2 regions of the Pseudomonas sp. C9D1 genome follow, and region 1 is predicted to be linked to the other one. Evidence: predicted binding sites of a transcription regulator. Region 1 holds the regulator's gene; the other holds the start of a gene.

Region 1 (11,196 bases):
CAACAGCGGACTTTTCCGTGAATGTGTGCGCACCCAAATCAAACGGGCGTATGAATTGAGCGTTTGCCTTACAGACAACGTCCAATAACTACCCGATATCGCGTCGGTGGGTGTGCCGGACCGAATCGGACTAAGCTCGACGGCAATGCCTCGAGCCGGTTCGCCGGTTGGCTCCGATGTGTACTGTTCAGCTTCCATACCGTGGAGATCAGTTGATGATTTACGAAGGTAAAGCCATCACGGTTAAGGCTCTTGAGGGCGGCATCGTCGAACTGAAGTTCGACCTCAAGGGTGAGTCCGTCAACAAATTCAACCGTCTAACCCTGAATGAACTGCGTCAGTCGGTTGATGCCATCAAGGCCGATGCGTCGGTCAAGGGCGTTATCGTCAGCAGTGGCAAGGACGTGTTCATCGTCGGTGCGGACATCACCGAATTCGTCGACAACTTCAAGTTGCCCGATGAAGAGCTGGTGGCAGGCAACCTCGAAGCCAACAAGATCTTCAGCGATTTCGAAGACCTGCAGGTTCCGACCGTGGTCGCCATCAATGGCATCGCCCTCGGTGGCGGCCTGGAAATGTGCCTGGCCGGTGACTACCGCGTCATGAGCGAGACCGCCAAGATCGGCCTGCCGGAAGTCAAGCTGGGTATCTACCCGGGCTTCGGCGGCACCGTGCGTCTGCCGCGCGTGATCGGCACCGACAATGCCATCGAGTGGATCGCCTCCGGCAAGGAAAACAAGGCTGCCGACGCTCTGAAAGTGGGTGCCGTCGATGCCGTCGTTGCTCCTGCGAAACTCCAGGAAGCCGCTCTGGACCTGGTCAAGCGCGCCATCTCCGGCGAGCTGGACTTCAAGGCCAAGCGTCAGCCCAAGCTGGAAAAGATCAAGCTCAACGCCATCGAGCAGATGATGGCCTTCGAAACCGCCAAGGGTTTCGTGGCTGGCCAGGCCGGCCCGAACTACCCGGCTCCGGTCGAAGCCATCAAGACCATCCAGAAAGCCGCCAACTTCGGTCGTGACAAAGCGCTGGAAGTCGAGGCCGCCGGCTTCGTCAAGCTGGCCAAGACTCCGGTCGCGGCCAGCCTGATCGGCCTGTTCCTGAATGACCAGGAACTGAAGAAGAAAGCCAAGCAGTACGACGAAGTCGCGCGCGACGTGAAACTGGCTGCCGTACTCGGCGCTGGCATCATGGGCGGCGGTATCGCCTACCAGTCGGCTTCCAAAGGCACTCCGATCCTGATGAAGGATATCCGTGAAGAGGGTATCCAGATGGGCCTGAACGAGGCCTCCAAGCTGCTCGGCAAGCGCGTCGAGAAAGGCCGCATGACCCCGGCCAAGATGGCTGAGGCCCTGACCGCCATTCGCCCGACCATGTCCTACGGTGATTTCGGTGCTGTCGACATCGTCGTCGAAGCCGTGGTCGAGAACCCCAAGGTCAAGCAGATCGTGCTGGCCGAAGTGGAAGGCGTGGTTCGTGAGGACGCCATCCTGGCCTCCAACACCTCCACCATCTCCATCAGCCTGCTGGCCAAGGCGCTGAAGCGCCCCGAGAACTTCGTCGGCATGCACTTCTTCAACCCGGTGCACATGATGCCCCTGGTCGAAGTCATCCGTGGCGAGAAGTCCAGCGAAGTGGCCGTGGCCACCACCGTTGCCTACGCCAAGAAAATGGGCAAGAACCCGATCGTGGTCAACGACTGCCCCGGCTTCCTGGTCAACCGCGTGCTGTTCCCGTACTTCGGCGGCTTCTCCAAGCTGCTGGGCTTCGGCGTCGACTTCGTGCGCATCGACAAGATCATGGAGAAATTCGGCTGGCCCATGGGTCCGGCCTACCTCTCCGACGTAGTCGGCATCGACACCGGCCACCACGGCCGTGACGTCATGGCCGAAGGCTTCCCGGACCGCATGGCCGTGGAAGGCAAGACCGCCGTCGACGTGATGTACGAAGCCAATCGCCTGGGCCAGAAGAACGGCAAGGGCTTCTACGCCTACGAGACCGACAAGCGCGGCAAGCCGAAGAAAGTTTCCGATCCGGAAGCCTACGAGCTGCTGAAGTCCATCGTCGTTGAGCAGCGCGAGCTGACCGACGAAGACATCATCAACTTCATGATGATCCCGCTGTGCCTGGAAACCGTTCGTTGCCTGGAAGACGGCATCGTCGAGACCGCAGCTGAGGCCGACATGGGCCTGATCTACGGCATCGGCTTCCCGCCCTTCCGTGGTGGTGCACTGCGTTACATCGACTCCGTCGGTGTAGCCGAATTCGTTGCCCTGGCCGACAAGTACGCCGAACTGGGCGCGCTGTACCACCCGACCGCGAAGCTTCGTGAAATGGCCGCCAAGGGCCAGAAGTTTTTCGGTTAATCGCGGAACGAACAGAGCGAGAGTAGAAATATGAGCCTGAATCCTAGAGATGCAGTCATTGTCGACTTCGGCCGTACCCCGATGGGTCGTTCCAAAGGCGGCATGCACCGCAACACCCGTGCCGAGACCATGTCGGCGCACCTGATCAGCGGCGTCCTGGCCCGTAACACCAAGCTGGACCCGGCCGAAGTGGAAGACGTGATCTGGGGCTGCGTAAACCAGACCCTGGAACAGGGCTGGAACATCGCGCGCATGGCGTCGCTGATGACCCAGATCCCGCACACCAGCGCCGGCCAGACCGTCAGCCGTCTGTGCGGCTCCTCCATGAGCGCCCTGCACACTGCCGTGCAGGCCATCCAGACCGGCAACGGCGACGTGTTCGTGGTCGGTGGCGTGGAGCACATGGGTCACGTAGGCATGATGCACGGCGTCGATCCGAACCCGCACCTGTCCCTGTACGCGGCCAAGGCCTCGGGCATGATGGGCCTGACCGCCGAGATGCTGGGCAAGATGCACGGCATCAGCCGCGAGCAGCAGGACGCCTTCGGTGAGCGTTCTCACCGCCTGGCGCACAAAGCCACCGTCGAAGGCAAGTTCAAGGATGAAATCATCCCGATGCAAGGCTACGACGAGAACGGCTTCCTGAAGGTGTTCGACTTCGACGAAACCATCCGTCCGGAAACCACCCTCGAGAGCCTGGCCGCCCTGCGTCCTGCGTTCAACCCGAAAGGTGGCACCGTGACTGCGGGTACTTCTTCGCAGATCACCGACGGCGCTTCCTGCATGATCGTGATGAGTGCCCAGCGCGCCCAGGACCTCGGCATCCAGCCGATGGCCGTGGTACGTGCCATGGCGGTTGCCGGTGTCGATCCGGCGATCATGGGCTACGGCCCGGTGCCGTCCACTCAGAAGGCCCTGAAGCGTGCCGGCCTGACCATGGACGACATCGATTTCGTTGAACTCAACGAAGCCTTTGCCGCTCAGGCCCTGCCGGTGCTGAAGGACCTGAAACTCCTCGACAAGATGGAGCAGAAGGTCAACCTGCACGGCGGCGCCATCGCTCTCGGTCACCCGTTCGGCTGCTCCGGTGCGCGTATTTCCGGCACCCTGCTGAACGTGATGAAGCAGAACGGCGGTACCTTGGGCGTGTCCACCATGTGCGTGGGCCTCGGCCAGGGCATCACCACCGTCTTCGAACGCATCTAAGCGTACGAAGAGGGGGAAGACCGGGGCCTGGCGCCCCGGTTTTTGCTTTTATAAGGCTTATTTCGTCAGCAGGGGCTGGCCAGCGGGCGCCCGAGTGGGCACCATGCGCACCCTTCGCGAGCCGGCTATAGATGGATAGGAGGGGAACATGAGCCTGCAACCTGGACTCTATCGTCACTACAAAGGCCAGGAGTACCGCGTGATCGGGACTGCGCGGCACTCCGAGACCGAGGAAGAGCTGGTCGTCTACCAGGCCCTCTATGGCGAATACGGCCTCTGGGTGCGTCCGTTAGGGATGTTCACCGAGACGGTCGAGGTGAATGGCGAGCAGATCGCCCGCTTCGCACTGGTGACCGCCGAGTCAGATCTCTTTCCGCGCCGCTGAGGTATCGCGGGGCGGCGGGTAAGCTTGACCTTGTCTTGTTCGCCACTATATATAGCGGTGCCGCGTCAGGCGGCTCCCGCCTTTCATTTATCGAATTCAGGAAATTTCCGATCCATGGGCAAATCGCTGGTCATCGTGGAATCCCCGGCCAAGGCCAAGACCATCAACAAGTACCTGGGCAACCAGTACGTGGTGAAGTCGAGCATCGGCCATATCCGTGACCTGCCTACCAGCGGTTCGGCCAGTGCCAGCAAGGAACCGGTGAAGCGCGGCAAGGCGGCCGCGTCCGAGGCTCCCGCACTGTCGCCCAAGGAAAAAGCCAAGCGCCAGCTGTTCACCCGCATGGGCGTCGACCCCGAGCATGGCTGGAAGGCCAAGTACGAGATCCTTCCCGGCAAGGAAAAGGTGATCGAGGAACTGCGCCGTCTGGCCAAGGATGCCGACACCATCTATCTCGCAACCGACTTGGACCGCGAAGGGGAGGCCATTGCCTGGCACCTGCGGGAATCCATCGGTGGTGACGACAGCCGCTACAAGCGCGTGGTGTTCAACGAAATCACCAAGAAGGCCATCCAGGAAGCCTTCTCCCGCCCGGGCGAACTGGACATCAACCGTGTCAATGCCCAGCAGGCCCGTCGCTTCCTCGATCGCGTCGTGGGCTACATGGTTTCGCCGCTGCTGTGGCAGAAGATCGCCCGCGGCCTGTCCGCTGGCCGCGTACAGTCGGTGGCGGTGAAGCTGGTCGTGGAGCGTGAGCGCGAGATCCGAGCCTTCGTTCCGGAAGAGTACTGGGAAGTCCACGCCGACCTGGGTACTGCCAAGGGCGCCAACGTGCGTTTCGAAGTGGCCAAGGAGAAGGGGGCTGCCTTCAAGCCGCTGAACGAAGCCCAGGCCATGGCCGCGCTGGAGAAGCTCAAGTCCTCCAGCTACAGCGTCATGAAGCGCGAGGACAAGCCGACCTCGAGCCGTCCGTCCGCCCCCTTCATTACCTCCACCCTGCAGCAGGCTGCGAGCAACCGCCTGGGCTTCGGGGTGAAGAAGACCATGATGATGGCCCAGCGTCTCTACGAGGCGGGCTACATCACCTATATGCGTACCGACTCGACCAACCTCTCCGCCGACGCCGTCACCATGGTGCGCGGCTTTATCGAGGGTGAGTTCGGCGAGAAGTACCTGCCGGCCAAGCCGAACTTCTATTCGAGCAAGGAGGGCGCCCAGGAGGCGCACGAGGCGATCCGTCCTTCCGACGTCAACCTCAAGCCGACCCAGCTGTCGGGCATGGAGCGTGACGCCGAGCGCCTGTACGACCTGATCTGGCGCCAGTTCGTGGCCTGCCAGATGCCGCCGGCCGAATACCTGTCCACCACCGTTGCCGTGGCTGCCGGTGATTTCGAGCTGCGTGCCAAGGGCCGCATCCTCAAGTTCGACGGTTACACCCGCGTGCTGCCGCAACAGAGCAAGCCGGGCGAAGACGACGTGCTGCCGGACATGAAGGAAGGCGAGGGCCTGAAGCTGATCGAAGCTCGACCCCAGCCAGCACTTCACCAAGCCGCCGGCACGCTTCTCCGAGGCCAGCCTGGTCAAGGAGCTGGAAAAGCGTGGCATCGGTCGCCCGTCCACCTATGCGGCGATCATCTCCACCATCCAGGACCGCGGCTACGTCACGGTGCACAACCGCCGCTTCTATTCCGAGAAGATGGGCGACATCGTCACCGAGCGCCTGAATGAAAGCTTCTCCGACCTGATGGACTACGGCTTCACCGCCGGTATGGAAGAGAACCTGGACGATGTCGCCCAGGGCGAGCGCGACTGGAAGAACCTGCTGGACGAGTTCTACGGCGACTTCAAGAAAAAGCTGGAAGTGGCCGAGGTCGCGGACAGTGGCATGCGCGCCAACCAGCCGACGCCGACCGATATCGCCTGCCGCGAATGCGGCCGGCCGATGATGATCCGCACTGCATCCACGGGTGTGTTCCTCGGCTGCTCGGGCTACAGCCTGCCGCCGAAAGAGCGCTGCAAGGCCACCATCAACCTGGTTCCGGGCGACGAAATCGCCGCGGACGACGAGGGTGAGTCGGAGTCCCGCGTACTGCTTGGCAAGCACCGTTGCCCCATCTGCAGCACCGCGATGGATGCCTACCTGCTGGACGAGACCCGCAAGCTGCACATCTGCGGCAACAACCCGGATTGCGTTGGCTACGAGATCGAACAGGGCCAGTACCGCATCAAGGGCTATGAAGGCCCGAGCCTGGAATGCGACAAGTGTGGCAGCGAGATGCAGCTGAAGACCGGTCGTTTCGGCAAGTTCTTCGGTTGCACCAATCCCACGTGCAAGAACACCCGCAAGCTGCTGAAGAGCGGCGAGGCTGCACCGCCGAAGATCGACCCGATCAAGATGCCGGAGCTCAAGTGCGAGAAGGTGGACGACACCTACGTGCTGCGCGATGGCGCTTCGGGCCTGTTCCTAGCCGCCAGCCAGTTCCCCAAGAATCGCGAAACCCGTGCGCCCCTGGTGCTCGAGCTGATTCCGCACAAGGAAGAACTCGATCCCAAATACCACTTCCTGCTCAGCGCACCTGCCAAGGACCCGGATGGCCGTCCGGCAGTGATCCGCTTCAGTCGCAAGACCAAGGAGCAGTACGTGCAATCGGAAGTGGACGGCAAGCCTACCGGTTGGCGCGCCTTCTTCGACGGCGGCAAGTGGAAGGTCGAAGACAAGCGCTGATGGACTGTTGCGCGCCGGGGTAGCCTGGCGCGCATACTAGCCAACCGATTTTGCGACGGAGTGGCCGCCATGGCGCATGAACTCTATACCCGTACCAACCAGAAGCTCTATTTCGCCGGCCTGGCGCTCGAATCCTGGCGCAAGGCGGAAGAGGGCAGGGCGATGAATGCCCAGGCGCTGGTCCAGGCGGAGCGCGAAGCGGCGCTCTTCCACCTGTATGGTGCCTTGCTCGGGCTTTGCCACGAGATCGCGGGCTACTACCGCCTGCCCGAGGCCAATGCACCGCGCCCCGAGATGCTGCTCACTGCTGACGTGCTGGCTGCTGCGCCGAGCCCTGAACTATCGGAGCTGGTGGAACTGGCCCAGCAACAGGAAACCTGGCTTGCCGAGCTGCTGGTCGCCTATGGCGCGCTGTTCCTGCCGCCCCAGGCGCCGAAGAAGGCCAAGGTCGATCCGACGTTGCCTTTGATAGAAGCGGTGAGCGTCGATGACGAGCCGCCGGCCCTGTCCCGGGCAACCCTGGAAGAGTGGCGGCAACACCTGAAAAACCTGGCATTGCGTTTCCGCGAGGCGCTGTCGGAGTGCTGAGTTGATCGATGGGCTAGGGTGGCCCGTCAGCCGGCTGGTACAATGCCCACCTTTAGTGGAGAGATGACCCCATGCCAACGTCCTTTCTGGAAATAGTCGAGCTGCCCGACGGCCGCATCATCCTGCGCCGCGCGGAAGACGAGGAGGCGTTGGTGACGCTGGACTTCTCTTCTGACGCCAAGGCATTCCTGCAGGGGCATCACCTGGAAGTCGCCAAGGCCATGCTCAATGTGGGCGTGCAGATGGCCGGCCGCCTGGCTGAAGGCGAAGTGGACCACGAAGAAGGCCCGCGCGTCCTGCACTGACGGGACGCTCTGTCGGCTCCCGCTCGCTGGAACCGATTATTCCTCACCCGTGTTACCAACCCGTTGCGGCTACATGGCCTGTTTACGGGTAACGGTCTCTTATCCCAGTCGGATATTCAGGCTTTGCGCGCCACCCTGGCGTGCGGCGTGTGCGAGCGCCTGCTTTTCGATGCGGTTCAGCGGCAGCCAGCTGACGACCGTATGGCTGCGGCCCAGCCTCAGGGCTTCGCAAGCCAGTTCCAGCGCGCTGCGTTCTCCCCTTGGGTCGAGAAGCAGGATGCGCTCCCGATTCAGTCCGGCATCCCGCAACCAGGCCTGTGTCAGGCTGGCGGGCGCACCGATCAGCGTCAGCCAGCGGGCATCCTGTTCCTGGCTGAGCTCCCGCAGGATGGGGGCGAGCAAGTGGCGGCAGTGCCCGGCAGCTCCGCTCAGCGAAAGCTCACTGAAGGCTTCGGGCTCCTCTTCCCATTGCGGCTCCAGTGCCAGGGGCGCCGGGTTGGCGACAATGGCGTCGTGGAATAGCGGCAGTTGGGTTCGGCCAAACGATTGAGGGAACTGCATGACGCCTCCTATCAGCGGCGGATGACGCCGACGCTCAAGCCTTCGATGACCAGGTCCTGCTCCTGCAGGTTCACCTCGATCGGTGCGAAATCCGGGTTCTCGGCGATCAGCCAGACCTTGTCGCCTTCGCGCTTGAAGCGCTTCACGGTGACTTCGTCATCCAGGCGCGCGACGACTATCTGGCCGTTGCGAACTTCACGCGTGGTGTGCACGGCCAACAAGTCGCCGTCATGGATGCCGATGTCCTTCATGCTCATGCCGCGTACGCGCAACAGATAGTCGGCGCGGGGATGGAAGAACTCCGGGTTGATGCGGCAGGATTCCTCGATGTTCTGTTGGGCGAGGATGGGAGCGCCAGCGGCTACGCGGCCAATGATGGGCAGGCCTTCTTCCTCGGTGCTGGGCTCGAAGCCAGGAATGCGGATGCCTCGGGAGGCGCCGGGTGTCATCTCGATGGCGCCCTTGCGGGCCAGCGCCTTGAGGTGTTCTTCAGCGGCGTTGGGCGATTTGAAGCCCAGTTCCTGGGCGATCTCCGCGCGGGTGGGCGGATAGCCGTTGTCTTCTATGCAGCGCTTGATGAAGGCGAGGATCTCGGCTTGGCGGGGCGTGAGTTTCAGCATGTCGGCGCTCTGTCTTTTTATACAGTGACTGGAATTATATACAGTGATCATCGCTTGGCAACAAGTGTTCTCTGCATCCTCTGCCGGGCGGCCATTGAGCTCTAGTGACTTGCCCGCTGTCTTGCGGGAATATGTCGCCTGCGAGCCGTGACCGGAGCGTCAGAAGATGGTGTATGCGGCTTGACAAGCCAGCGGCCTGAAACGTATGTTTCAAACAAGTGTTTGTCAGGCGGAGGAGCCATGGCCCAGTCGGAAACCGTCGAACGCATTCTTGATGCAGCGGAACAGCTGTTCGCGGAGAAAGGCTTCGCCGAGACTTCGTTGCGTTTGATCACCAGCAAGGCGGGTGTGAACCTGGCTGCTGTGAACTATCACTTCGGCTCGAAAAAGGCGCTTATCCAGGCGGTGTTCTCGCGCTTCCTGGGGCCTTTCTGCCAGAGCCTGGAGCGCGAGCTCGATCGCCGGCAGGCGAAGACCGAAGCGCGCGCGACCCTCGAAGAACTCCTGGAAATGCTGGTCGAGCAGGCGCTGGCGGTGAAGCCGCGCAGCGGTAACGACCTGTCCATTTTCATGCGTTTGCTGGGCCTGGCCTTCAGCCAGAGCCAGGGGCACCTGCGCAAGTACCTCGAAGAGGTGTACGGCAAGGTCTTCCGCCGCTACATGCTGCTGGTCAATGAGTCGGCCCCCAAGGTGCCGCCGCTGGAGCTGTTCTGGCGGGTGCACTTCATGCTCGGGGCTGCGGCGTTCAGCATGTCCGGCATCAAGGCGCTGCGCGCGATGGCCGAAACCGATTTCGGCGTGAATACGTCCATCGAACAGGTGATGCGCCTGATGGTGCCGTTCCTCGCGGCCGGCATGCGCGCGGATACCGGCTTGTCCGACGAGACCCTTTCCAAAGCGGTGCTCAAGCCGCGTAGCAAGTCCCCGAGTACGCCCGCCAAGGCTTGATCGCCGGTGGGCGAGGCCATGGGGATCGGCTAAGCTAGCGCCCCATGTCCGACCTCGATCTACTCCATGTCTCCATCGCTGACCAGCGCCTCTACGGCTTTGCCGGAGAGCGTCTGGTGCTGCGCCTTCCCGTCTCCACCGCGCTCAATGGCGCCGGTGAACTCAGTGGCTCCAATTGCACCCCGCGCGGCCTTCACCAGGTGCGCGCGAAGATCGGTGAGGGGTTGCCGCAAGGGGCTGTACTGCGTGGCAGGCGTTGGACCGGCGAGACCTGGACGCCGGATCTGCATGCCCAGTTTCCCGGACGCGACTGGATACTCAGCCGCATCCTCTGGCTGAGCGGCCGCGAGCCCGGGCGCAACCGCCTCGGCAAGGTCGACAGCATGCGTCGCTACATCTATTTGCACGGCACGCCGGACAGCGAACCCATGGGCGTGCCGCTGTCCCATGGCTGTGTGCGCCTGCGCAATGCCGACCTGCTTGAACTCTTCCCCCGCGTGCCCGTCCACTGTGCTGTTCTGATAGACGAAGCACCTCGTCCCGAGTGGTCCGTGGCCGAACTCTCCTAAGGAAATCCCATGCAAGGCTCCCTGATGCTGGACATCGGCGGCACTTGGCTGACCGCTGAAGATCGGCAGATCCTGCGGCAACCGGAAGTGGCCGGCCTGATCATTTTCGCCCGCAATATCGAGGACCCGCGCCAGGTGCGCGAGCTGTGCGCGTCCATCCGCGCGGTGCGCCCTGACCTGATCCTCGCCGTCGACCAGGAGGGCGGTCGCGTACAGCGCCTGCGCAACGGCTTCGTGCGCCTGCCGGCCATGCGTGCCCTGGCGGACAACGACAACGCTGAAGCCCTGGCCGAGTATTGCGGTTGGCTGATGGCCACCGAGGTGCTCGCCGTTGGCCTGGACATCAGCTTCGCGCCCGTGCTCGACCTCGACCACCAGCGCAGCGCGGTGGTCGGCAGCCGTGCCTTCGAAGGCGACCCACAGCGCGCCGCCGTGCTGGCGGGTGCCTTCATCCGTGGATTGCGTGCCGCCGGCATGGCCGCCACCGGCAAGCACTTCCCCGGCCATGGCTGGGCCGAAGCGGACTCCCACGTGGCCATTCCCACCGATGAACGTAGCCTGGAGCAGATCCGCGCCACGGACCTCGTGCCCTTCGCGCGCCTGGCCTCGGAGCTGGACGGCATGATGCCCGCCCATGTCATCTATCCCCAGGTCGACCCGCAGCCCGCCGGCTTCTCGAAGCGCTGGCTGCAGGACATCTTGCGGGGCGAATTGAAATACTCCGGGGTGATCTTCAGTGATGACCTGTCCATGGCCGGTGCCCACGTGGTGGGTGATGCCGCCGAGCGCATCGAGGCCGCGCTGAGCGCTGGCTGCGACATGGGGCTGGTATGCAACGACCGCGCCTCGGCCGAGCTGGCCCTGTCGCGCCTGCAGCAGTTGCGTGTCACTCCGCCCGCGCAGCTCGAACGCATGCGTCGCCGTGC
Region 2 (11,196 bases), on a different contig from region 1:
TCTTCCAAGGTGACCGGCTCGAAGTACAGGCGGTCGGAGGTGTCGTAGTCGGTGGAGACGGTTTCCGGGTTGCAGTTGACCATGATGGTCTCGTAACCGTCTTCACGCATGGCCAGTGCCGCGTGTACGCAGCAGTAGTCGAACTCGATGCCCTGGCCGATACGGTTGGGGCCACCGCCGAGGATCATGATCTTCTCGCGGCTCGACGGGTTGGCTTCGCACTCTTCCTCGTAGGTCGAGTACATGTAGGCGGTATCGGTGGCGAACTCGGCGGCGCAGGTGTCCACGCGCTTGTACACCGGCAGCACCTTGAGCTTGTGGCGATGGGCACGCAGGCTCTTCTCGGAAACACCGAGCAGCTTGGCCAGGCGCGCATCGGAGAAGCCCTTGCGCTTGAGCTTGAACATCAGGTCGCGGTCGATGGCGGACAGGCCGAGGGTCTGTACAGTCGCCTCATCCTTGATCAGGTCCTCGATCTGCACCAGGAACCACTCGTCGATACGGGTCAGCTCGAACACTTCGGCGATGGTCTTGCCAGCGCGGAAGGCGTCGGCCACGTACCAGATACGGTCAGCGCTGGGCACGGTCAGTTCGCGACGCAGGGTGCTTTCGGCTTCCGGGTCGTTCAGGTCCAGCTTCGGATCGAAACCGGCAACGCCGACTTCCAGGCCGCGCAGGGCTTTCTGCATGGACTCCTGGAAGGTACGGCCGATGGCCATGACTTCACCGACGGACTTCATCTGGGTGGTCAGGCGGGCGTCGGCCTTGGGGAATTTCTCGAAGGCGAAGCGCGGCACCTTGGTGACCACGTAGTCGATGGCCGGCTCGAAGGACGCCGGGGTACGGCCGCCGGTGATGTCGTTGGACAGTTCGTCCAGGGTGTAGCCGACGGCCAGCTTGGCGGCGATCTTGGCGATCGGGAAGCCGGTGGCCTTGGAGGCCAGTGCCGACGAACGCGATACGCGCGGGTTCATCTCGATCACGACCATGCGGCCGGTGTTCGGGCAGATGCCGAACTGGACGTTGGAACCGCCGGTCTCGACGCCGATCTCGCGCAGTACGGCCAGGGAGGCGTTGCGCAGGATCTGGTATTCCTTGTCGGTCAGGGTCTGGGCCGGGGCCACGGTGATGGAGTCACCGGTGTGCACGCCCATCGGGTCGAAGTTCTCGATGGAGCAAACGATGATGCAGTTGTCCTTCTTGTCGCGGACCACCTCCATCTCGTACTCCTTCCAGCCGATCAGCGATTCGTCGATCAGCAATTCGCTGGTCGGCGACAGATCCAGGCCGCGGGCGCAGATTTCCTCGAATTCTTCACGGTTGTAGGCGATGCCGCCGCCGGTGCCGCCCATGGTGAAGGACGGACGGATGATGCAGGGGAAGCCCACCTTCTCCAGCACGCCGTAGGCTTCTTCCATGTTGTGGGCAATGCCGGAAACCGGACAGGCCAGGCCGATGTCCTTCATCGCCTTGTCGAAGCGCGAGCGGTCTTCGGCCTTGTCGATGGTGTCGGCGTTGGCACCGATCATCTCGACGCCGAACTTCTCCAGCACGCCGTGCTTTTCCAGGTCCAGCGCGCAGTTCAGCGCGGTCTGGCCGCCCATGGTCGGCAGCAGTGCGTCGGGGCGCTCCTTCTCGATGATCTTGGCCACGGTGGCCCACTTGATCGGCTCGATGTAGGTGGCGTCGGCCATGGCCGGGTCGGTCATGATGGTGGCCGGGTTGGAGTTCACCAGGATGACGCGGTAACCCTCTTCCTTCAGGGCCTTGCAGGCCTGAGCGCCGGAGTAGTCGAACTCGCAGGCCTGGCCGATGACGATCGGGCCGGCGCCGAGGATCAGGATGCTTTTGATATCTGTACGTTTAGGCATTTTTACTCACTCGAATCCTTGGGTCAGTCGGCAGGCTTAGCGGCGCTTGGCCATGGCTTCGATGAAGCGGTCGAACAGCGGGGCCACATCGTGGGGGCCGGGGCTCGCCTCCGGATGTCCCTGGAAGCTGAAGGCTTCCTTGTCGGTACGCTCGATGCCCTGCAGGGTGCCGTCGAACAGCGACTTGTGGATGGGGCGGACATTGGCCGGCAGGCTGGTCTCGTCCACGGCGAAACCGTGGTTCTGGCTGGTGATCATGACCACGCCACTGTCCAGGTCCTGGACGGGGTGGTTGGCACCATGGTGGCCGTGGCCCATCTTCAGGGTCTTGGCGCCGGACGCCAGGGCCAGCAACTGGTGGCCGAGGCAGATGCCGAAGACCGGAATCTCGGTCTCGAGGATTTCCTTGATCGCCGCAATGGCGTAGTCGCAGGGCTCGGGGTCACCAGGGCCGTTGGACAGGAACACGCCATCGGGATTCAGTGCCAGCACTTCGCTGGCCGGGGTCTGCGCGGGGACCACGGTCAGGCGGCAGCCACGGTCGACCAGCATGCGCAGGATGTTCAGCTTCACGCCGTAGTCGAACGCCACCACGTGGTAGGGCAGTTCGCTGGCGGGGATTTCCGGGTGGCTGTCGGTTTTCAGGTCCCAGATGCCGGAGCGCCACTCATAGCGTTCGGTGCAGCTGACCACCTTGGCCAGGTCCATGCCCTTCAGGCCAGGGAAGCTGCGCGCAAGCTCCAGCGCCTTCTCCGCAGTGGCGCCTTCACCGGTGAGGATGCAGCCGTTCTGCGAACCTTTCTCGCGCAGGATGCGGGTCAGGCGGCGGGTATCGATACCGGCGATGGCGACGGTGCCATTGGCTTCCAGATAGTCGGGCAGCGATTGCTTGTTACGCCAGTTGCTGGCCAGCAGCGGCAGATCACGGATGATCAGGCCGGCAGCCCAGACGCGATCGGACTCGGCATCTTCCGGCGTGGTGCCGGTGTTGCCGATATGGGGATAGGTCAGGGTAACGATTTGCTGGGCATAGGAAGGATCGGTGAGGATTTCCTGGTAGCCGGTCATGGCGGTGTTGAACACCACCTCTCCGATGGTCTGGCCGTCGGCCCCGATGGATTCACCGAGGAAAATGCTGCCGTCGGCAAGCGCGAGTATGGCTGGCTTAGTCAAGAAGACCTCCCGTAGATCAAGGCTGAAGCAAACGCAGGTTGTAAAAAAGCGGGATGACGTTTTGAACCGTCACCCCGCTTTTTTATCTGAGCCATTCTGCGTAACTTTTAGTGGACACACTAAAGCTGCAGCTTACAGGAAAGGCCTTTTACGGTCCACCGTGGAGTAGGACCTTTCGGCAGTCTCAGCGCAGGCCGAGCACATCCTGCATATCGTAGAGGCCCGCTTCCCGCCCTTCCAGCCAAGCGGCCGCACGAACCGCGCCACGGGCGAAGGTCATGCGGCTCGAGGCCTTGTGGGTGATCTCCACGCGCTCGCCATCGGCGGCGAACAGCACGGTGTGATCACCGACCACATCGCCGGCGCGCACGGTGGCGAAACCGATGGTTTCGCGCGGGCGGGCACCGGTCTGGCCTTCGCGACCGTAAACGGCCACTTTTTCCAGATCACGCCCCAATGCACTGGCGACGACCTCACCCATGCGCAGCGCGGTGCCGGACGGCGCATCCACCTTGTGGCGGTGGTGGGCTTCGATGATCTCGATATCCATATCGTCACCCAGAACCCGGGCAGCCGTATCGAGCAGCTTCAGACAGAGGTTCACGCCCACGCTGTAGTTGGCGGCGAAGACGATGGGGATCTCCTTCGCCGCGACACTCAGCAGCTCCTTTTCCTGAGCACTGAAACCGGTGGTGCCGATGACCATGGCCTTGCCCGCCTTGCGGCAGACTTCCAGGTTCTTCAGGGTCACGGTCGGGTGGGTGAAGTCGATCAGCACGTCGAACTCGTCGATCACCTTGGCCAGGTCGCCCGACAGCGGCACACCGATACGGCCCAGGCCGGCCAGCTCGCCGGCATCGGCGCCCACCAGGGTGCTGTCCGGGCGATCGATCGCCGCGGTCAGGCCAGCGCTACCGCCGGTCTGCTGCACCGCCTCGATCAGGATCTTGCCCATGCGCCCGGCGGCGCCCATCACTGCAATACGTCGCATAACCAAAGCTCCAAGCTGCAAGCCCCGAGCCGCAGGCGCTGCTCCTGGAGCCTGCGCCTGCAGTTGGGGCCGGGGTATCAAAGATCGCCGAAGAAGCGCTTCATGCCTTCGAACCAGCTACTGGCCTTGGGCGAGTGGGAGCCGTCGTTCTGCAGGCTCTTGCGGAACTCTTCGAGGAGCTCGCGCTGGCGCTTATCGAGGTTCACCGGCGTTTCGACCACCACGCGGCACATCAGGTCGCCCGCACCACCACCGCGCACCGGGGCCACGCCCTTACCGCGCAGGCGGAACAGCTTACCGGTCTGGGTCGCCTCGGGGATCTTCAGCTTCACACGACCGTCGAGGGTCGGCACTTCCAGCTCACCCCCCAGGGCGGCGTCGGCGAAGCTGATCGGCACTTCGCAATAGAGGTGCTTGCCGTCGCGCTGGAAGATCGGGTGCTCGCGCACATTGACCACGACATAGAGATCACCAGCCGGGCCGCCCATTGCGCCCGCTTCGCCTTCGCCCGAAAGACGGATGCGATCGCCAGTATCGACACCAGCCGGCACTTTCACCGACAGGGTCTTGTGCTCTTCCACACGCCCCTGGCCGTGGCAGCTGCCACAGGGGTCGGAAATCATCTTGCCGGTGCCATGGCAACGCGGGCAGGTCTGCTGCACCGAGAAGAAGCCCTGCTGCATCCGCACCTGGCCGATGCCGCCACAGGTGGTGCAGGTCACCGGGCTGGTGCCCTTCTTGGCGCCGGACCCTTCACAGGTCTTGCAATTGACCAGGGTCGGCACGCGAATGGTGACGGTGGTACCGCGAACCGCTTCTTCCAGGTCCAGCTCCAGGGTGTAGCGCAAGTCGCTGCCACGCTGGGCACCGCCACGCTGACCACCGCGCTGGCCGCCGAAGAAGTCGCTGAACACATCGCCAAAGATGTCGGAGAAGCTGGCGCCGCCGAAGCCTGCGCCACCACCTGCCCCCATCTGCGGATCGACGCCGGCGTGGCCGTACTGGTCGTACGCGGCACGCTTGCTGGCGTCGGAGAGCACTTCGTAGGCCTCGTTGGCCTCCTTGAATTTCTCTTCAGCCGCCTTGTCGTCCGGATTGCGGTCCGGGTGGTATTTCATGGCCAGACGACGATAAGCCTTCTTCAGCTCAGCCTCGCTGGCGCCCCGCTCGACACCGAGGATTTCGTAAAAGTCACGTTTAGCCATTGGTTCTCACACTCTTCAAATTTTGCGCCCTCCAGACACGCCGACGCGGGAGCAAGCTCCCGCGCGGCGCATCAACCTGCGGGGTCAGGCCCCGCAGGCAGGAGAGCAAGCAAGCCTGATGCTTACTTGTTGTCCTTGACCTCTTCGAACTCGGCGTCGACGGCATCGTCGGATGCCTTGTCGTCGCCGGCCGGAGCACCTTCGCCAGCCTGGGGCTGTTCGGCGTACATCTTCTGCGCCAGCGGAGTGGAAGCCTGGGACAGGGCATTCATCTTGGCTTCGATCTCGGCCTTGTCGTCGCCCTTGACGGCAACTTCCAGCTCACCCAGCGCCTTCTCGATGGCAGCCTTCTCGTCGGCAGTGGCCTTGTCGCCAGCCTCGGTGACCATCTTGCGGGTCGCATGGACCAACGCATCACCCTGGTTACGGGCGGCGGCCAGCTCCTCGAACTTGCGATCCTCCTCGGCATTGGCCTCGGCGTCACGCACCATCTGCTGGATTTCGTCCTCGGACAGGCCGGAGTTGGCCTTGATCACGATGGACTGCTGCTTGCCGGTGGCCTTGTCCTTGGCGGACACGTGCAGGATGCCGTTGGCGTCGATGTCGAAGGTCACCTCGACCTGCGGCACACCACGGGGAGCCGGCGGAATCTCGGCCAGGTCGAACTTGCCCAGGGACTTGTTCTGCGCGGCCTGCTTGCGCTCGCCCTGCAGCACGTGAATGGTCACGGCGGACTGGTTGTCGTCGGCGGTCGAGAACACCTGCGACTTCTTGGTCGGGATGGTGGTGTTCTTCTCGATCAGCGCGGTCATCACGCCACCCAGGGTTTCGATACCCAGGGTCAGCGGGGAAACGTCGAGCAGCAGCACGTCCTTCACGTCACCGGACAGTACGGCGCCCTGGATGGCGGCACCGATGGCCACGGCTTCGTCCGGGTTGACGTCCTTGCGTGCTTCCTTGCCGAAGAAGTCGGCAACCTGCTTCTGCACCAGCGGCATGCGGGTCTGGCCGCCGACCAGGATCACTTCGTGGATATCACCCACATCCAGGCCAGCATCCTTCAGCGCGATACGGCACGGCTCGATGGTACGAGCGACCAGGTCTTCGACCAGGGCTTCCAGCTTGGCGCGGGAAATTTTCACGTTCAGGTGCTTCGGACCGGTCTGGTCTGCAGTGATGTACGGCAGGTTGACGTCGGTCTGCTGGCTGGAGGACAGCTCGATCTTGGCCTTCTCGGCAGCCTCTTTCAGGCGCTGCATGGCCAGGGGATCGCCCTTCAGGTCCATACCGGACTCTTTCTTGAACTCGTCGACGAGGTAGTCGATCAGGCGGATGTCGAAGTCCTCACCACCCAGGAAGGTGTCGCCGTTGGTGGCCAGAACCTCGAACTGGTGCTCGCCGTCGACTTCGGCGATCTCGATCACCGACACGTCGAAGGTACCGCCGCCCAGGTCATAGACGATCACGGTGTGGTCGCCCTTGGCCTTGTCCATGCCATAGGCCAGCGCAGCCGCAGTCGGTTCGTTGATGATGCGTTTGACGTCCAGACCGGCGATACGACCGGCGTCCTTGGTAGCCTGGCGCTGGCTGTCGTTGAAGTAGGCCGGAACGGTGATCACCGCTTCGGTCACGGTCTCGCCGAGGTAGTCTTCGGCGGTCTTCTTCATCTTCTTCAGCACTTCCGCGGAAATTTGCGGCGGCGCCATCTTCTGGCCCTTCACTTCGACCCAGGCGTCACCGTTGTCGGCCTTGGCGATCTTGTAGGGAACCATCTTGATGTCTTTCTGCACGACGTCTTCTTCGAAGCGACGACCGATCAGGCGCTTCACGGCGTACAGGGTGTTGTGCGGGTTGGTTACCGCCTGGCGCTTGGCGGACTGGCCGACAAGGATCTCGCCATCGTTGGTGTAAGCGATGATCGACGGAGTGGTACGAGTGCCTTCGGCGTTCTCGATCACCTTGACGTTACCGTTCTCCAGGATAGCCACGCAGGAGTTGGTGGTCCCCAGGTCGATACCGATGATTTTGCCCATATTCTCTCTCCCGAAACTTTGGATTTGCCGAGACCCCGTTTCACTGGCCGCGGCAGCATAAAAACGCTTGAACTAACAAATGGGGGCCGGAGGCCGGATTTCAAGCCTGCTCGTCGATGGACGGCGGCGCTTCACTCGGAGCCTTGCTGACCACCACCATGGCGGGGCGCAGCAGGCGACCGTTCAGCAGGTAGCCCTTCTGGAACACCTTCAGCACGCTACCGGGCTCCACGTGGGTGCTTTCCTGCATTGCCATGGCCTGGTGGTGCTCCGGGTTGAACGGCGCACCGTGCGGGTCGACCGCTTCCAGCTGGTAGCGCTTGAGGGTGTCGTGGAACAGCTTGAGCGTCAGTTCCATGCCCTCACGCACCGGCTTGATCGACTCGTCATCGGCCGCGGTCAGCTCCAGACCACGCTCGAGGCTGTCCACCACCGGCAGCAGGTCATTGGCGAATTTTTCCAGCGCGAACTTGTGCGCCTTTTCCACATCCTGCTCGGCACGGCGGCGGATGTTCTGCAATTCGGCGGCAACGCGCAGGGACTGATCCTGGGCGGCAGCCAGTTGCTCTTCCAGCGTCTGCACACGAACCGCCAGATCGTCGCCAGCGGCGCCTTCGGCAGCAGCGTTCGCTTCAGGGTTCTGATTATCCAGGGTCTGTTCGTCAGCCATGCGTTCCTCCTTTCAAAAACGGGCCGGGGCATAACCCGGCGATCTGTCCGCCTATATGGGGTCGCAATTTGTCGGTTCAAGGGGGAGGGGTGATTGTCAGGCGGAAAACAAACACTGTATAAATACCCAGCCATCGCCCTGGGAGTGCCGCCATGCTGGTCCACCTTTCCGTTCACAACTACGCCATCGTCGAACACCTCGATCTCGAACTCGCCGGCGGCATGTCGGTGATCACCGGCGAGACCGGTGCAGGCAAGTCGATCATGCTCGACGCACTCGGCCTGACCCTGGGCGACCGCGCCGACAGCGGCGTGGTGCGCCCCGGCGCGGACAAGGCCGACATCCTCGCCAGCTTCGACCTCCACGACATCCCCGAGGCCCGCACCTGGCTCGCCGAGCGCGACCTGGACAACGACGGCCCCTGCATCCTGCGCCGGGTCATCACCGCCGAAGGCCGTTCGCGCGCCTATATAAATGGCACCCCCTGCCCCCAGGGCGACCTCAAGACCCTGGGCGAGCTGCTGATCGACATCCACAGCCAGCACGAGCACCAGTCGCTGCTCAAGCTCGACACCCACCGCCGTCTGCTCGACGAGTTCGCCAGTGCCAGCGAGCTGGCCCGCCAGGTCCAGCTCGCCGCGCAGCGCTGGAAACAGACCCGCCAGGAGCTGGAGCGTCTGTCGCGCAGCGGCGAAGAACAGCGCGCCCGCCACCAGTTGCTCAGCTACCAGCTGGAGGAACTGGAAAACCTCGCCCTCGGCGAATCCGAACTCGACCAGCTGGAGCAGGAGCACAAGAACCTCTCCAACGCCGAGAGCCTGCTCGCCGGCTGCCGCCAGGTGCTGGACATGTGCAGCGAAAGCGATGCGGGAAACGTACTCAGCGCGCTCACCTCCAGCCTCAACCGCCTCACCGCCTTCAACACCCAGCAGGGCGCCATCGCCGAAGCGGTCAACCTGCTGGCCAGCGCCCAGATCCAGGTGGAGGAAGCGGTTGGCGAGATCAACCGCTTCATCGACCACTTCGACGCCGACCCACAGCGCCAGCAGCAGCTGGAAGAGCGCCTGGACACCATCTATACGCTGGCGCGCAAGCACCGCGTACACCCGGGCGAACTGGCCAACCTGCAGCAATCCCTGCTGGAAGAGATCGAGGCGCTGAATGCCGATGACGAAGCCGTCGAGCGCCTGACCGAGGAGCTCGAGTCCTACACCCGCCACTACCAGACCAAGGCGGCGGAGCTGAGCAAGCTGCGCGGCAAATCCGCCGGCAAGCTGGCCAAGGCGGTGGAAGTCGAGATGCAACGCCTGGGCATGCCCGGCGGGCGCTTCACCATCGAACTGCACCCGCTGCAGGCACAGGATCCGCAGGCTAACGGCATGGAGCAGGTCGAGTTCCTGGTCAGCGCCAACCCCGGCCAACCCCTCAAGGCACTGGCGAAGGTCGCCTCGGGTGGCGAACTCTCACGCATCAGCCTGGCCATCCAGGTGATCACCGCCCAGACCTCACGGGTACCGACCCTGGTCTTCGACGAAGTGGACGTGGGCATCGGCGGTCCCACCGCCGAAGTGGTCGGGCAACTGCTGCGCCGCCTCGGCGAGCGCGGCCAGGTGCTCACCGTCACCCACTTGCCGCAGGTAGCAGCACAGGGTCACAACCACCTGTTCGTGCACAAGCTGCGCGGCAGCAAGGAAACCCGCACCGCCGTCTCCAACCTCACCGAAGCCGCGCGTATCGAGGAGATCGCGCGCATGCTTGGCGGACTCGACCTCACCGACGAATCCATCGCCCACGCCAGGAAAATGGTCACCAGCGCCCAGGGCTGACTTCCCAATGCGCGAAAACGGAGAAGGCGACCCGAGGGTCGCCTTCTTCTTTTACCAACTGGCAGTGCGCTTACTTCTTCTTGCGCACGTACAGCACCAGATTGTGATCGACCAGCTCGAAGCCATGCTCCTTGACGATCTCTTTCTGGCGTTTCTCGATCTCGGTATCGAAGAACTCGATCACCTCACCGCTATCGACACAGACCATATGGTCGTGGTGGCCGCCGTCGGCCAGTTCGAAGACGGCGTGGCCGCCATCGAAGTTGTGGCGCACCACGAGACCGGCAGCCTCGAATTGGGTCAGCACGCGGTAGACAGTCGCCAACCCCACGTCCTCACCCGCCTCCATCAGTGCCTTGTAGACATCTTCGGCACTCATGTGGCGCTGCTCGGTGGAGTCAAGCATCTGCAGGATCTTGACTCGAGGCAGGGTCACCTTGAGGCCGGCTTTGCGAAGTTCGTTATTTTCAACCATGGTCAGCTTTCTCGTGGACGCTGCTTCGCAGCTTCCCTTAATGCGGGTATGATCGGATTTTCGTTGCCCAGCCAAGATAGTGGAAGTCACCCACCGATGCAAAACACCAAGCTCTTGCTGACCAGCCTCACCTTCGCAGGTCTGGTCGCACTCGCCGGCTGTTCATTCCCCGGGGTTTACAAAATCGACATCCAGCAGGGCAATGTCGTGACGCAGGACATGATAGACCAGTTGAAGCCCGGAATGACCCGGCGACAAGTGAGGTTTATCATGGGCAACCCGCTGATCACCGACACCTTCCACGCCAACCGTTGGGATTACCTCTACAGCATCCAGCCCGGCGGCGGTGAGCGCCAGCAGGAGCGCGTCAGCCTGGTGTTCGACGGCAGCGACCAACTGGTTGGCCTGGCCGGTGACTTCATGCCTGGCGTGAGCCGCGACGAAGCCATTCTCGGCAGCGACGGCAGCACCGAAGTGAAGAGCGAGAAGCCTGCCCAGCAACAGCAGGAAGAGAAGCCGAAGCCCGGCTCGCTGCTCGAGCAGATCCAGAAGGAAGTGGACCAGGTGGAAACCGTACCGGTGCCCACGCCCGAGCCGCTGGAAACCTCGCCGCAGTAATCACTGCGCAGAAAAAAGCCCGGACTGGTTCCGGGCTTTTTCATGGGCGCCTGTTATGCAACCCGCCGCGTTATTCCTCTACCGACCGCGCCTGGGCGGCACGGGCCGCGCGAAGCTTGCGCACTTCCTTCGGGTCGGCGAGCAGCGGGCGGTAGATCTCGATGCGATCCCCCTCCTCCAGCACCCGCGCCTCGGGATTGGCCAACGCCTTGCCAAAGATGCCCAGCGGGCAGATGGCCAGATCCAGCTCGGGAAACTCCGCCGCCAGCCCTGACGCCATCACTGCCGCACGCGCCGTAGCGCCCACGGCCACATCCAGGCTCAGCAAGCGCTG

Evidence for each region. Region 1 encodes LexA, which represses DNA repair genes until DNA is damaged. Its sites were predicted from a motif close to CTGTNTNNNNANACAG; they were not measured.
Region 2: the regulator LexA is predicted to act here: its motif matches at 8,058-8,073, upstream of recN (DNA repair protein RecN).

What each region holds. Positions count from the first base shown of each region.
Region 1 covers NZ_JBSZIE010000001.1:1,318,113-1,329,308, forward strand. Annotated here, with positions in the region: gene fadB (fatty acid oxidation complex subunit alpha FadB) at 216-2,363, shown strand; gene fadA (acetyl-CoA C-acyltransferase FadA) at 2,394-3,569, shown strand; gene ACXI0U_RS06140 (DUF1653 domain-containing protein) at 3,718-3,954, shown strand; partial or broken gene topA (type I DNA topoisomerase) at 4,069-6,679, shown strand; gene ACXI0U_RS06150 (DUF6586 family protein) at 6,749-7,267, shown strand; gene ACXI0U_RS06155 (hypothetical protein) at 7,339-7,572, shown strand; gene sulA (SOS-induced cell division inhibitor SulA) at 7,672-8,133, opposite strand; gene lexA (transcriptional repressor LexA) at 8,145-8,753, opposite strand; gene ACXI0U_RS06170 (TetR/AcrR family transcriptional regulator) at 8,994-9,701, shown strand; gene ACXI0U_RS06175 (L,D-transpeptidase) at 9,746-10,270, shown strand; gene nagZ (beta-N-acetylhexosaminidase) at 10,280-11,196, shown strand, end outside.
Region 2 covers NZ_JBSZIE010000002.1:2,556,614-2,567,809, forward strand. Annotated here, with positions in the region: gene carB (carbamoyl-phosphate synthase large subunit) at 1-1,871, opposite strand, end outside; gene carA (glutamine-hydrolyzing carbamoyl-phosphate synthase small subunit) at 1,908-3,044, opposite strand; gene dapB (4-hydroxy-tetrahydrodipicolinate reductase) at 3,229-4,035, opposite strand; gene dnaJ (molecular chaperone DnaJ) at 4,113-5,240, opposite strand; gene dnaK (molecular chaperone DnaK) at 5,363-7,273, opposite strand; gene grpE (nucleotide exchange factor GrpE) at 7,374-7,943, opposite strand; gene recN (DNA repair protein RecN) at 8,096-9,769, shown strand; gene fur (ferric iron uptake transcriptional regulator) at 9,840-10,244, opposite strand; gene ACXI0U_RS20125 (outer membrane protein assembly factor BamE) at 10,341-10,862, shown strand; gene ACXI0U_RS20130 (RnfH family protein) at 10,933-11,196, opposite strand, start outside.